DNA from 2 places in the Nonomuraea sp. NPDC004580 genome. Region 2 is predicted to be linked to the other one. Evidence: riboswitches for the same ligand, from Rfam matches in the RefSeq annotation. Region 2 holds a riboswitch; the other holds the start of a gene.
The links. Region 2 has a riboswitch for glycine ahead of gcvP (aminomethyl-transferring glycine dehydrogenase). Riboswitches for the same ligand answer to the same signal wherever they lie in the genome.
Positions count from the first base shown of each region.

Region 1: another riboswitch for glycine. It lies ahead of gcvT (glycine cleavage system aminomethyltransferase GcvT); the one in region 2 lies ahead of gcvP (aminomethyl-transferring glycine dehydrogenase).

Region 1 covers NZ_JBEXLH010000025.1:54,578-58,932, forward strand. The annotation lists gene ABZW11_RS24870 (L-serine ammonia-lyase) at 1-69, opposite strand, end outside; gene gcvH (glycine cleavage system protein GcvH) at 139-528, opposite strand; gene gcvT (glycine cleavage system aminomethyltransferase GcvT) at 525-1,610, opposite strand; glycine riboswitch at 1,740-1,837, opposite strand; gene ABZW11_RS24885 (gamma-glutamyl-gamma-aminobutyrate hydrolase family protein) at 1,892-2,584, opposite strand; gene ABZW11_RS24890 (3-oxoacyl-ACP reductase) at 2,598-3,362, opposite strand; gene ABZW11_RS24895 (aldehyde dehydrogenase family protein) at 3,369-4,355, opposite strand, start outside.
Region 2 covers NZ_JBEXLH010000029.1:61,222-65,576, forward strand. The annotation lists gene ABZW11_RS27135 (tetratricopeptide repeat protein) at 1-224, opposite strand, end outside; gene gcvP (aminomethyl-transferring glycine dehydrogenase) at 340-3,204, opposite strand; glycine riboswitch at 3,382-3,479, opposite strand; gene ABZW11_RS27145 (MerR family transcriptional regulator) at 3,674-4,294, opposite strand.

The DNA.
Region 1 (4,355 bases), on a different contig from region 2:
CGGGCCGCCCGTGTGGGAGCTCGACGGGCCGATGCCGATCTTGAAGAGGTCGAAGACGCTGATCGCCATTGATGTGCGCCCTTCATGAAGGGCCGGGGCCCGGCTCGGCGGGCAGCTCGGCGGGCCCCGGCGGGTGGGTCAGGAGTCGCCCGCGGTCAGGGCGGTGTACTCCTCAGGTGAGAGCAGCTCCTCGGGGTCGCCCTCCACGCGGACCTTGAACATCCAGCCCTCGCCGTACGGGTCGCTGTTGGCCAGGCTCGGGTCGTCCACGACCGCCTGGTTGACCTCGACGACCTCACCGCCGACCGGCGTGTAGATCTCGTTCACCGACTTGGTCGACTCCACCTCGCCGACGGAGTCACCCGGCTCGACGTTGCTGCCGACCTCGGGGAGCTGCACGTAGACGACGTCACCAAGGGAGTCGGCGGCGAAGGCCGTGATGCCGACGGTCACGGTGACGCTGTCCTCGACACCGCGCACCCACTCGTGCTCCTTGGTGTAGCTCAGGTCGTCAGGGATGTTGCTCACTTGTTCCTCCTGTAAAAGGGCAGCTCGACCAGGTCCACAGGTTCATGGCTGCCCCGGATGTCCACAGCCAGACCTGAATCGGCGCCGGTGTCCACGTAGGCCATCGCGATGGGCTTGCCCAGACTCTGGGAAGGCGCACCGCTGGTGACCTCGCCGACGACGGCGCCGTCTCGGGTGACCGGGTAACCGTGGCGCGGCACCCGGCGGCCCCGCGCGACCAGGCCGACGAGCCGGCGCCGTGGCTGGTCGTCCTTGACCGCCTCGAGCGCAGACCGGCCGACGAAGTCACCGGGCTTGTCGAATTTCACCACCCTGCCCAGCCCCGCGTCGAACGGGGTCAGCTCCGCGTTGAGCTCGTTGCCGTACAGCGGCATGCCCGCCTCCAGGCGGAGCGTGTCGCGGCTGGACAGGCCCGCGGGCTTGAGCCCGTACGGCTCGCCGGCCGCCGTGAGCGCGTGCCAGAGCGGGACGGCGTCCTCGCCCGCGACGAACAGCTCGAAGCCGTCCTCGCCGGTGTAACCGGTACGGGCGATGAGCGCCTGCCGGCCGTCCACCGTGCCGGGCAGGCCGGCGTAGTACTTGAGCCCGGCCAGGTCGGCGTCGGTGAGCGTGGCCAGGATCTCCTGCGAGCGCGGGCCCTGGACGGCGATCAGCGCGTACCGGCCGGAGCGGTCCTCGACCACCGCGTCGTACGCCTTCGCGCGCTCCTGCAGCTCGCGGGCGACCTTCTCGTAGTTGGAGGCGTTCGCCACGACCATGAACTCCTCGTCACCGAGCCGGTAGACGATGAGGTCGTCGAGCACGCCGCCGCGCTCGTTCACGATCATGGTGTAGCGGGCCCGGCCGGCGGCCAGCGCCGACAGGTGGCCGACCAGCGCGTAGTCGAGCGCCTCGGCGGCCTGCGGGCCGGTCAGGAAGATCTCGCCCATGTGCGACAGGTCGAACAGACCGGCCGCCTCGCGGACGGCTCGGTGCTCGGCGGACTCGCTGCCGTACCGGAGGGGCATGAGCCAGCCGGCGAAGTCGGTCAGGGTGGCGCCGAGGCTCTCGTGAACGTCTCGGAGCGGTGTCGGTCGGGACATTGGACGCACCTCAGGACAGGAGTGGATGCCAGCATCCTCCCCCTCTGTCATCGGTGCCTGAGAGCTTCGCCCGACTTTTGCCGGACTTTCACCTTCGGCGAGGCCGCGGGGCCTGCTTTCCAGAGACACCGTAGCCGTGCGGTCCTTTGCCTTGAGAGGTTCGCGGGGAGGGCTTGCTCCTTCAGGGGCCCTGACCGGCTGTCAGGGCACTCTCCCGCACGGTTTCGTCGGTGATGTCCGCCAGCCTAGTGGGGATATGGGGCTGTTGTCGCGTTCGCAGTTCAACAGGCCGCGACCAGCGTCTCGAAGAGCGCCCGATCCTCCGCCACCTCAGGGTGCCACTGCACCGCCATCGCGAACCCGGCGCCCTCCAGCTCCACCGCCTCGATCGTGCCGTCCGCCGCCGTCGCGGTGACCGACAGGTCAGGCGCGAGCCGGTCCACGCCCTGGTGGTGGTAGTGCGGCACCGGCAGCGGCTCCGTGCCCAGCGCCTTCGCCAGGCGCGAGCCGGGGACGGGCGTCACCGGCAGGTCGCCGAAGCGCCCAGGGCCTGGGCAGTGGCCGGTGTGGCCCACGACGTCCGGCAGGTGCTGGTGCAGGCTGCCGCCGAGCGCCACGTTCAGCACCTGGAGCCCCCGGCAGACGCCCAGGTAGGGCAGCCCGGCGTCGAGCGCCGCGCGCAGCAGCGCGAACTCCGCCTCGTCGCGGAACTCCCGCACGTAGCCGGTGCGCTCGTGCGGGGCCGCGGCGTACCTGGCCGGGTCGATGTCGCCGCCGCCCGCCAGCACGAGCCCGTCCAGCCGGCCCACGAGCGCGGCGGGCTCACCGGCCGGCGGCAGCACGACCGGCTGCCCGCCGGCCGCCGCCACCTTCTCCACGTACGCGTACGGCAGCAGCGCGGCAGGCGTGTCCCGCCACACCGTGAACGTGGCCTGCTCGACGTAGCAGGTGATGCCGATGACCGGACGCCGCATGGCGTGCCCCCCTCTAGAGCGGCGTGACGTACGCGCCGGAGATGCCGCCGTCCACCAGGAACTCGCTGGCCGTGACGAACGAGGCGTCGTCGCTGGCGAGGAACGCCGCCGCCGCCGCGATCTCCGACGCCTCCGCGAAGCGGCCGACCGGCACGTGCACCAGCCGCCGCTGCGCCCGCTCCGGGTCCTTGGCGAACAACTCCTGGAGCAAGGGCGTGTTCACCGGGCCTGGACACAGCGCGTTCACTCTGATGCCCTCCCTGGCGAACTGCACACCCAGCTCACGCGACATCGCGAGCACGCCGCCCTTGGAGGCGGTGTAGGAGATCTGCGAGGTCGCCGATCCCATCACCGCCACGAACGACGCCGTGTTGATGATCGAGCCCTTGCCCTGCCGCCGCATGTACGGGATGACGTGCTTGCAGCACAGGTAGACGCTGGTCAGGTTCACCTCCTGGACGCGGCGCCAGGCGTCGATGCCGGTCTCCAGGATCGAGTCGTCGTCGGGCGGCGAGATGCCGGCGTTGTTGAAGGCGATGTCCACGCTGCCGTACGTCTCGTACGCGGTGGCGAACATGCGGACGACGTCGTCCTCACTCGTGACGTCGGCCCGCACGAACAGGCCGCCGACCTCGCTCGCGGCCTGCTTGCCCGCCTCCTCGTCGACGTCCGCGCAGACGACCTTGGCGCCCTCCTCGGCGAACCGGCGGGCCGTGGCCAGCCCGATGCCGCCCGCCGCGCCCGTGATGACCGCCACCCGATCCTGCAACCGCTGCATCCCGTGTCACTCCGTTGCGATGAAGACGTTCTTGACCTCGGTGAACGCCGCCAGGGCGTCCGCGCCGAGCTCCCTGCCGAGTCCGGACTGCTTGAAGCCGCCGAACGGGGTCCAGTAGCGGACGGAGGAGTGGGAGTTGACCGACAGCGCCCCCGACTCGACGGCCCTGGCCACCCGCAGCGCCCGCCCCACGTCGCGGGTCCAGATGGAGCCGCTCAGCCCGTACGGGGTGTCGTTGGCGATGCGGACGGCGTCGGCCTCGTCCTCGAACCTGGCCACCGACAGGACGGGCCCGAAGATCTCCTCGGTGAACGCCCGGTCGGTGACCTCGGGGGTCAGCACGGTCGGCGGGAACCAGTAGCCCCTGCCCTCGGGGCACGAGCCCTGCACGTAGGGGTCGCCGTCGACGAAGCTCGCGACGCGGGCCAGGTGCTCGGCGCTGATGAGGGGGCCCATCTCGGTGGCCTCGTCGCGCGGATCGCCGACCTTGACGCCCAGCACGGCGGGGGCGAGCAACGACATGAACTCGTCGTACACGCTCGACTGGACGAGCAGGCGGGAGCGGGCGCAGCAGTCCTGGCCCGAGTTGTCGAACACCGCGTACGGCGCCGTCGCCGCCGCCTTCTCCAGGTCGGCGTCGGCGAAGACGATGTTGGCCGACTTGCCGCCCAGCTCCAGCGTCACCCGCTTGACCTGGCGCGCCGCCTTCGCCGCGATCTCCTTGCCCACCTCGGTCGAGCCGGTGAACACGATCTTCGCCACGCCGGGATGCTCGACCAGGCGGGCGCCCGCGACCTCCCCTGCCCCAGGCAGCACCTGGAGCACCCCCTCGGGGAGGCCCGCCGCCAAGGCCAGCTCGGCCAGCCTCAGCGCCGTCAGCGGGGTCCACTCGGCCGGCTTCACGATCACCGTGTTGCCGGCCGCCAGCGCGGGGGCCACGCCCCACGACATGATCAGCATCGGGAAGTTCCACGGCACGATGACCCCGACCAC
Region 2 (4,355 bases):
GGATGGCCGGTGGCCAGCGCGGTCCTGGCGGCCTTCCTGGCGGCCTCGACGTCGCCGCGCTGCTCCAGCACGACGGCGAGGCCCACGGCGGCCTGAGCCCTGTCGGGCTCGTCGGGGTCGCCGGCCAGCTCGCCGAGGATGGCCGCCGCGGCGTCGAGGTCGCCGCGTTCGGCCAGGCGGCGGGCGGTGTCGAGAGGTGAGGTCTCCAGCTCTGAGGACGTCAACGGAGCTCCTTGTGGGGACGGTCGCCCTGAGCCTAACGACTTCGAGCGATCATGTCTGCTCACTTGACGCCCTGCGCATGGCGGGCGGGTGGGAGCCCCGCCCGCCAGGAGTCGCTCAGTCCTCGTACGCCTCGAGCGGCGGGCAGGAGCACACCAGGTTGCGGTCGCCGTAGGCCTGGTCGATGCGGCGTACCGGCACCCAGTACTTGCCCTCGCGCAGCGACGGCACCGGGTAGGCGGCCTCGCTGCGGCTGTAGGGGTGCGGCCACTCGTCGGCGCTGACCGACTCGGCCGTGTGCGGCGCGTTGCGCAGCGGGTTGTCGGTCTTGTCGTAGTCGCCGGAGGCCACCTTGGCGATCTCGCCGCGGATGGCGATCATGGCGTCGACGAACCGGTCGAGCTCGGCGAGGTCCTCGCTCTCGGTGGGCTCGATCATCAGCGTGCCGGCCACGGGGAACGACATGGTCGGCGCGTGGAAGCCGTAGTCGATGAGGCGCTTGGCCACGTCGTCCACGGTGACGCCGGTCTCCTTGGTGATCTGCCGCAGGTCGATGATGCACTCGTGCGCGACCAGGCCGCCGCGGCCGGTGTAGAGCACCGGGTAGTGCGGGGCCAGCCGGCGGGCGAGGTAGTTCGCCGACAGGATGGCCTGCTGCGTGGCGGCGGTGAGCCCTTCGGCGCCCATCATCCTGACGTACGCGTACGAGATGGGCAGGATGCCCGCCGACCCGTACGGCGCCGCGGAGACGGGCCCGACCGGCGTGCCGCCGCGCAGCGGGTGGCCGGGCAGGTAGGGGGCCAGGTGGGCGCGGACCGCGACGGGCCCGACGCCGGGGCCGCCGCCGCCGTGCGGGATGCAGAAGGTCTTGTGCAGGTTGAGGTGGGACACGTCGGCCCCGAACTCGCCCGGCTTGGCCAGGCCGACGAGGGCGTTGAGGTTGGCGCCGTCGACGTAGACCTGGCCGCCGACCTCGTGCACCTTGGCGCAGACCTCGGTGATGGACTCCTCGTAGACGCCGTGCGTGGACGGGTACGTCACCATGATCGCGGCCAGCGCGCCGCGGTGCTTGCCGATCTTGGCGTCGAGGTCGGCCAGGTCCACGTTGCCGTCGTCGTCGCAGGCCACGACGACGACCCGCATGCCGGCCATGACGGCGCTGGCGGCGTTGGTGCCGTGGGCGGAGGACGGGATGAGGCACACGTCGCGCTCGCCCTCGCCGTTGGCGCGGTGGTAGGCGCGGATGGCCAGCAGCCCGGCGAACTCGCCCTGGGAGCCGGCGTTCGGCTGGATGGAGACGGCGTCGTAGCCGGTCACCTCGGCCAGCCAGCTCTCCAGGGTGCCGATCAGCTCGCGGTAGCCCTCGGACTGCGCCTCGGGGGCGTAGGGGTGCACGGCCGCGAACTCCGGCCAGGTGATGGGCTCCATCTCGGTGGTCGCGTTCAGCTTCATCGTGCAGGAGCCGAGCGGGATCATGGACCGGTCGAGCGCGATGTCCTTGTCCTGGAGCCTGCGCAGGTAGCGCAGCATCGCGGTCTCGGAGCGGTGCTGGTGGAAGACGGGGTGGGTGAGGTAGTCGCTCTCGCGCAGCAGGGACGCGGGCAGCGCGTCGGGGGCCTGCTCGGGCTCCGTGCCGCCGGTGACGCCGCCGGTGACGCCGCCGGTGATGCCGCCGGTGATGCCGAACGCGGCGCGTACGGCGGCCAGCTCGGTCGCGCCGGTCTTCTCGTCGCAGGCGACGGAGACGTGGTCGGCGTCCACCTGCCAGAGGTTGACGCCCCGCTCGGCGGCGGCGGCGACGACCTCGGCGGCCCTGCCGGGCACGCGGGCGAGCACGGTGTCGAAGAACTCGCCGTGGACGACCTCGACGCCGGCGCCCTTGAGGCTCTCGGCCAGGGCGGTGGCGTGGCGGTGCACGCGGCGGGCGATGCCGCGCAGGCCCTCGGGGCCGTGGTAGACGGCGTACATGCCGGCGATGACGGCCAGCAGCACCTGGGCGGTGCAGATGTTGCTGGTGGCCTTCTCGCGGCGGATGTGCTGCTCGCGGGTCTGCAGGGCCAGCCGGTACGCGGGGTCGCCGTCGGTGTCCACGGACACGCCGACCAGGCGGCCGGGGAGCTGGCGCTGCAGCCCCTCGCGTACGGACATGTACGCCGCGTGCGGCCCGCCGAACCCGAACGGCACGCCGAAGCGCTGCGAGGACCCGACGGCGATGTCGGCGCCCAGCTCGCCCGGGGCCGTGATGAGCGTCAGGGCCAGCAGGTCGGCGGCGGCCACGACGAGCGCGCCGGCCTCGTGCGCGGCGGCGGCCACGGCGCGGAAGTCGCGCAGCCGCCCGGAGGCGCCCGGGTACTGCACGAGGACGCCGAAGCACTCGGGCAGCTCACCGTCCAGCGAGTGCTCGACGAGCGTGATGCCGAGCGGCTCCGCCCTGGTGGCGAGCACGGCCTTGGTCTGCGGCAGCGCGTCGGCGTCCACGACGAACACGTCGCTCTTGCTCTTGCCGGCCCGCCGGGCCAGCGTCATGGCCTCGGCCGCGGCGGTGCTCTCGTCCAGCAGGGACGCGCCGGCGACGGGCAGACCGGTCAGGTCGGAGACGACGGTCTGGAAGTTCAGCAGCGCCTCGAGCCGGCCCTGCGAGATCTCCGGCTGGTACGGCGTGTAGGCGGTGTACCAGCCCGGGTTCTCCAGCAGGTTGCGGCGGATGACGGCGGGGGTGACGGTGTCGTGGTAGCCCAGGCCGATCATGGAGGTGAGCACCTGGTTACGGCCGGCCAGGGCGCGCAGCTCGGCGATGGCCTCGGCCTCGCCGATGGCGGCGGGCAGCTTGAGCCGGTCCTTGACCCTGATCGACTCGGGCACGGCGACGGCCACGAGGTCGGCGACGGACTCGAAGCCCACGGCCTCGAGCATGCGCTGCTGCTCGGGCTCGGAGGGGCCGATATGCCTGGACGAGAACGGCGGAGCTGACAGATCGGTCATGGGGTGTGCCTCCCGAGGCTTACGGAGACCGGCGCCGGGGCGCGGGCGAGTGCCGGATCTCCCCCTCTGTCAGCGCGGCCCCACGTGGTGCGCCGCGACCTGAGAGCTTCACCCCTGCGCAGGGCTTGCACCGTCGGTGAGGCACGCCTGGCGGGCGCGCCTGCTTTCCAGAGTTGCCTCGCCCGAGCGGTACCGGTTGCCTGAGAGATTCCGGGGAGGGTTGCTCCTTCGGCGCCCCGGACCGTGAGGACCGGGGACTCTCCCGCACGGGGTCGTCAGCCTTGCTGTCCTAGATTACTACGGTAAGCCGGGATTGCCGTGCACCGCACCCGCCGTTCCGGGCGCACCTCACCGCAGGTCCGGCGGTGAGGGCCGGACCCCGGGTGACGTTCCGTCGCCGCTTCGCGCCGGTGCGTGCCCTGTCCTGGGCAGCGTGGAACCCGGCGCGAACGTGAGAGACGGGATCAGGTCAGCCGATGCGGCGGGCGCGCCGCCTGCGGGCCAGTTCGTCAGCGGGGTGGTCGGCCGGGACGGTGTCCTCGACCGCCGCGCGTTCCCCCGGCAGCTCCGCGAGGGAGCCCTCGACCTCCCGCCAGACCCGGCCGAGCGCGATGCCGAACACGCCCTGCCCGCCCTGGAGAAGATCTATGACCTCGTCCGCCGAGGTGCACTCGTAGACGCTGACGCCGTCGCTCATGAGCGTGATCTGGGCGAGGTCGGCGACCCCGCGGTCACGCAGGTGCTGGACTGCCGTACGGATCTGCTGCAGCGACACCCCGGTGTCGAGGAGCCGCTTGACGACCTTGAGCACCAGGATGTCGCGGAAGCTGTAGAGCCGCTGCGAGCCCGAGCCGTGCGCGGCCCTGATCGTGGGCTCCACCAGGCCCGTGCGCGCCCAGTAGTCGAGCTGCCTGTAGGTGATGCCGGCCGCGGCGCAGGCCGTGGGCCCGCGGTATCCGATGTCGTCCGGCAGCGCCGTCGGCTGCTCGTCGAAGAGCAGACCCTGCTCCCCGGCACGCTGCCGCGCGCTCTCGCGCCGCACCGGATCTTCCTGGCCGGCCGTCTTTCCCTCGCCGCTGCTGACCGCCACGCGGACCTCCGGCTTTCTCTCATCCCGCGGCCTGATCTGGGGGTTCGTAAAAGGGCGGCCA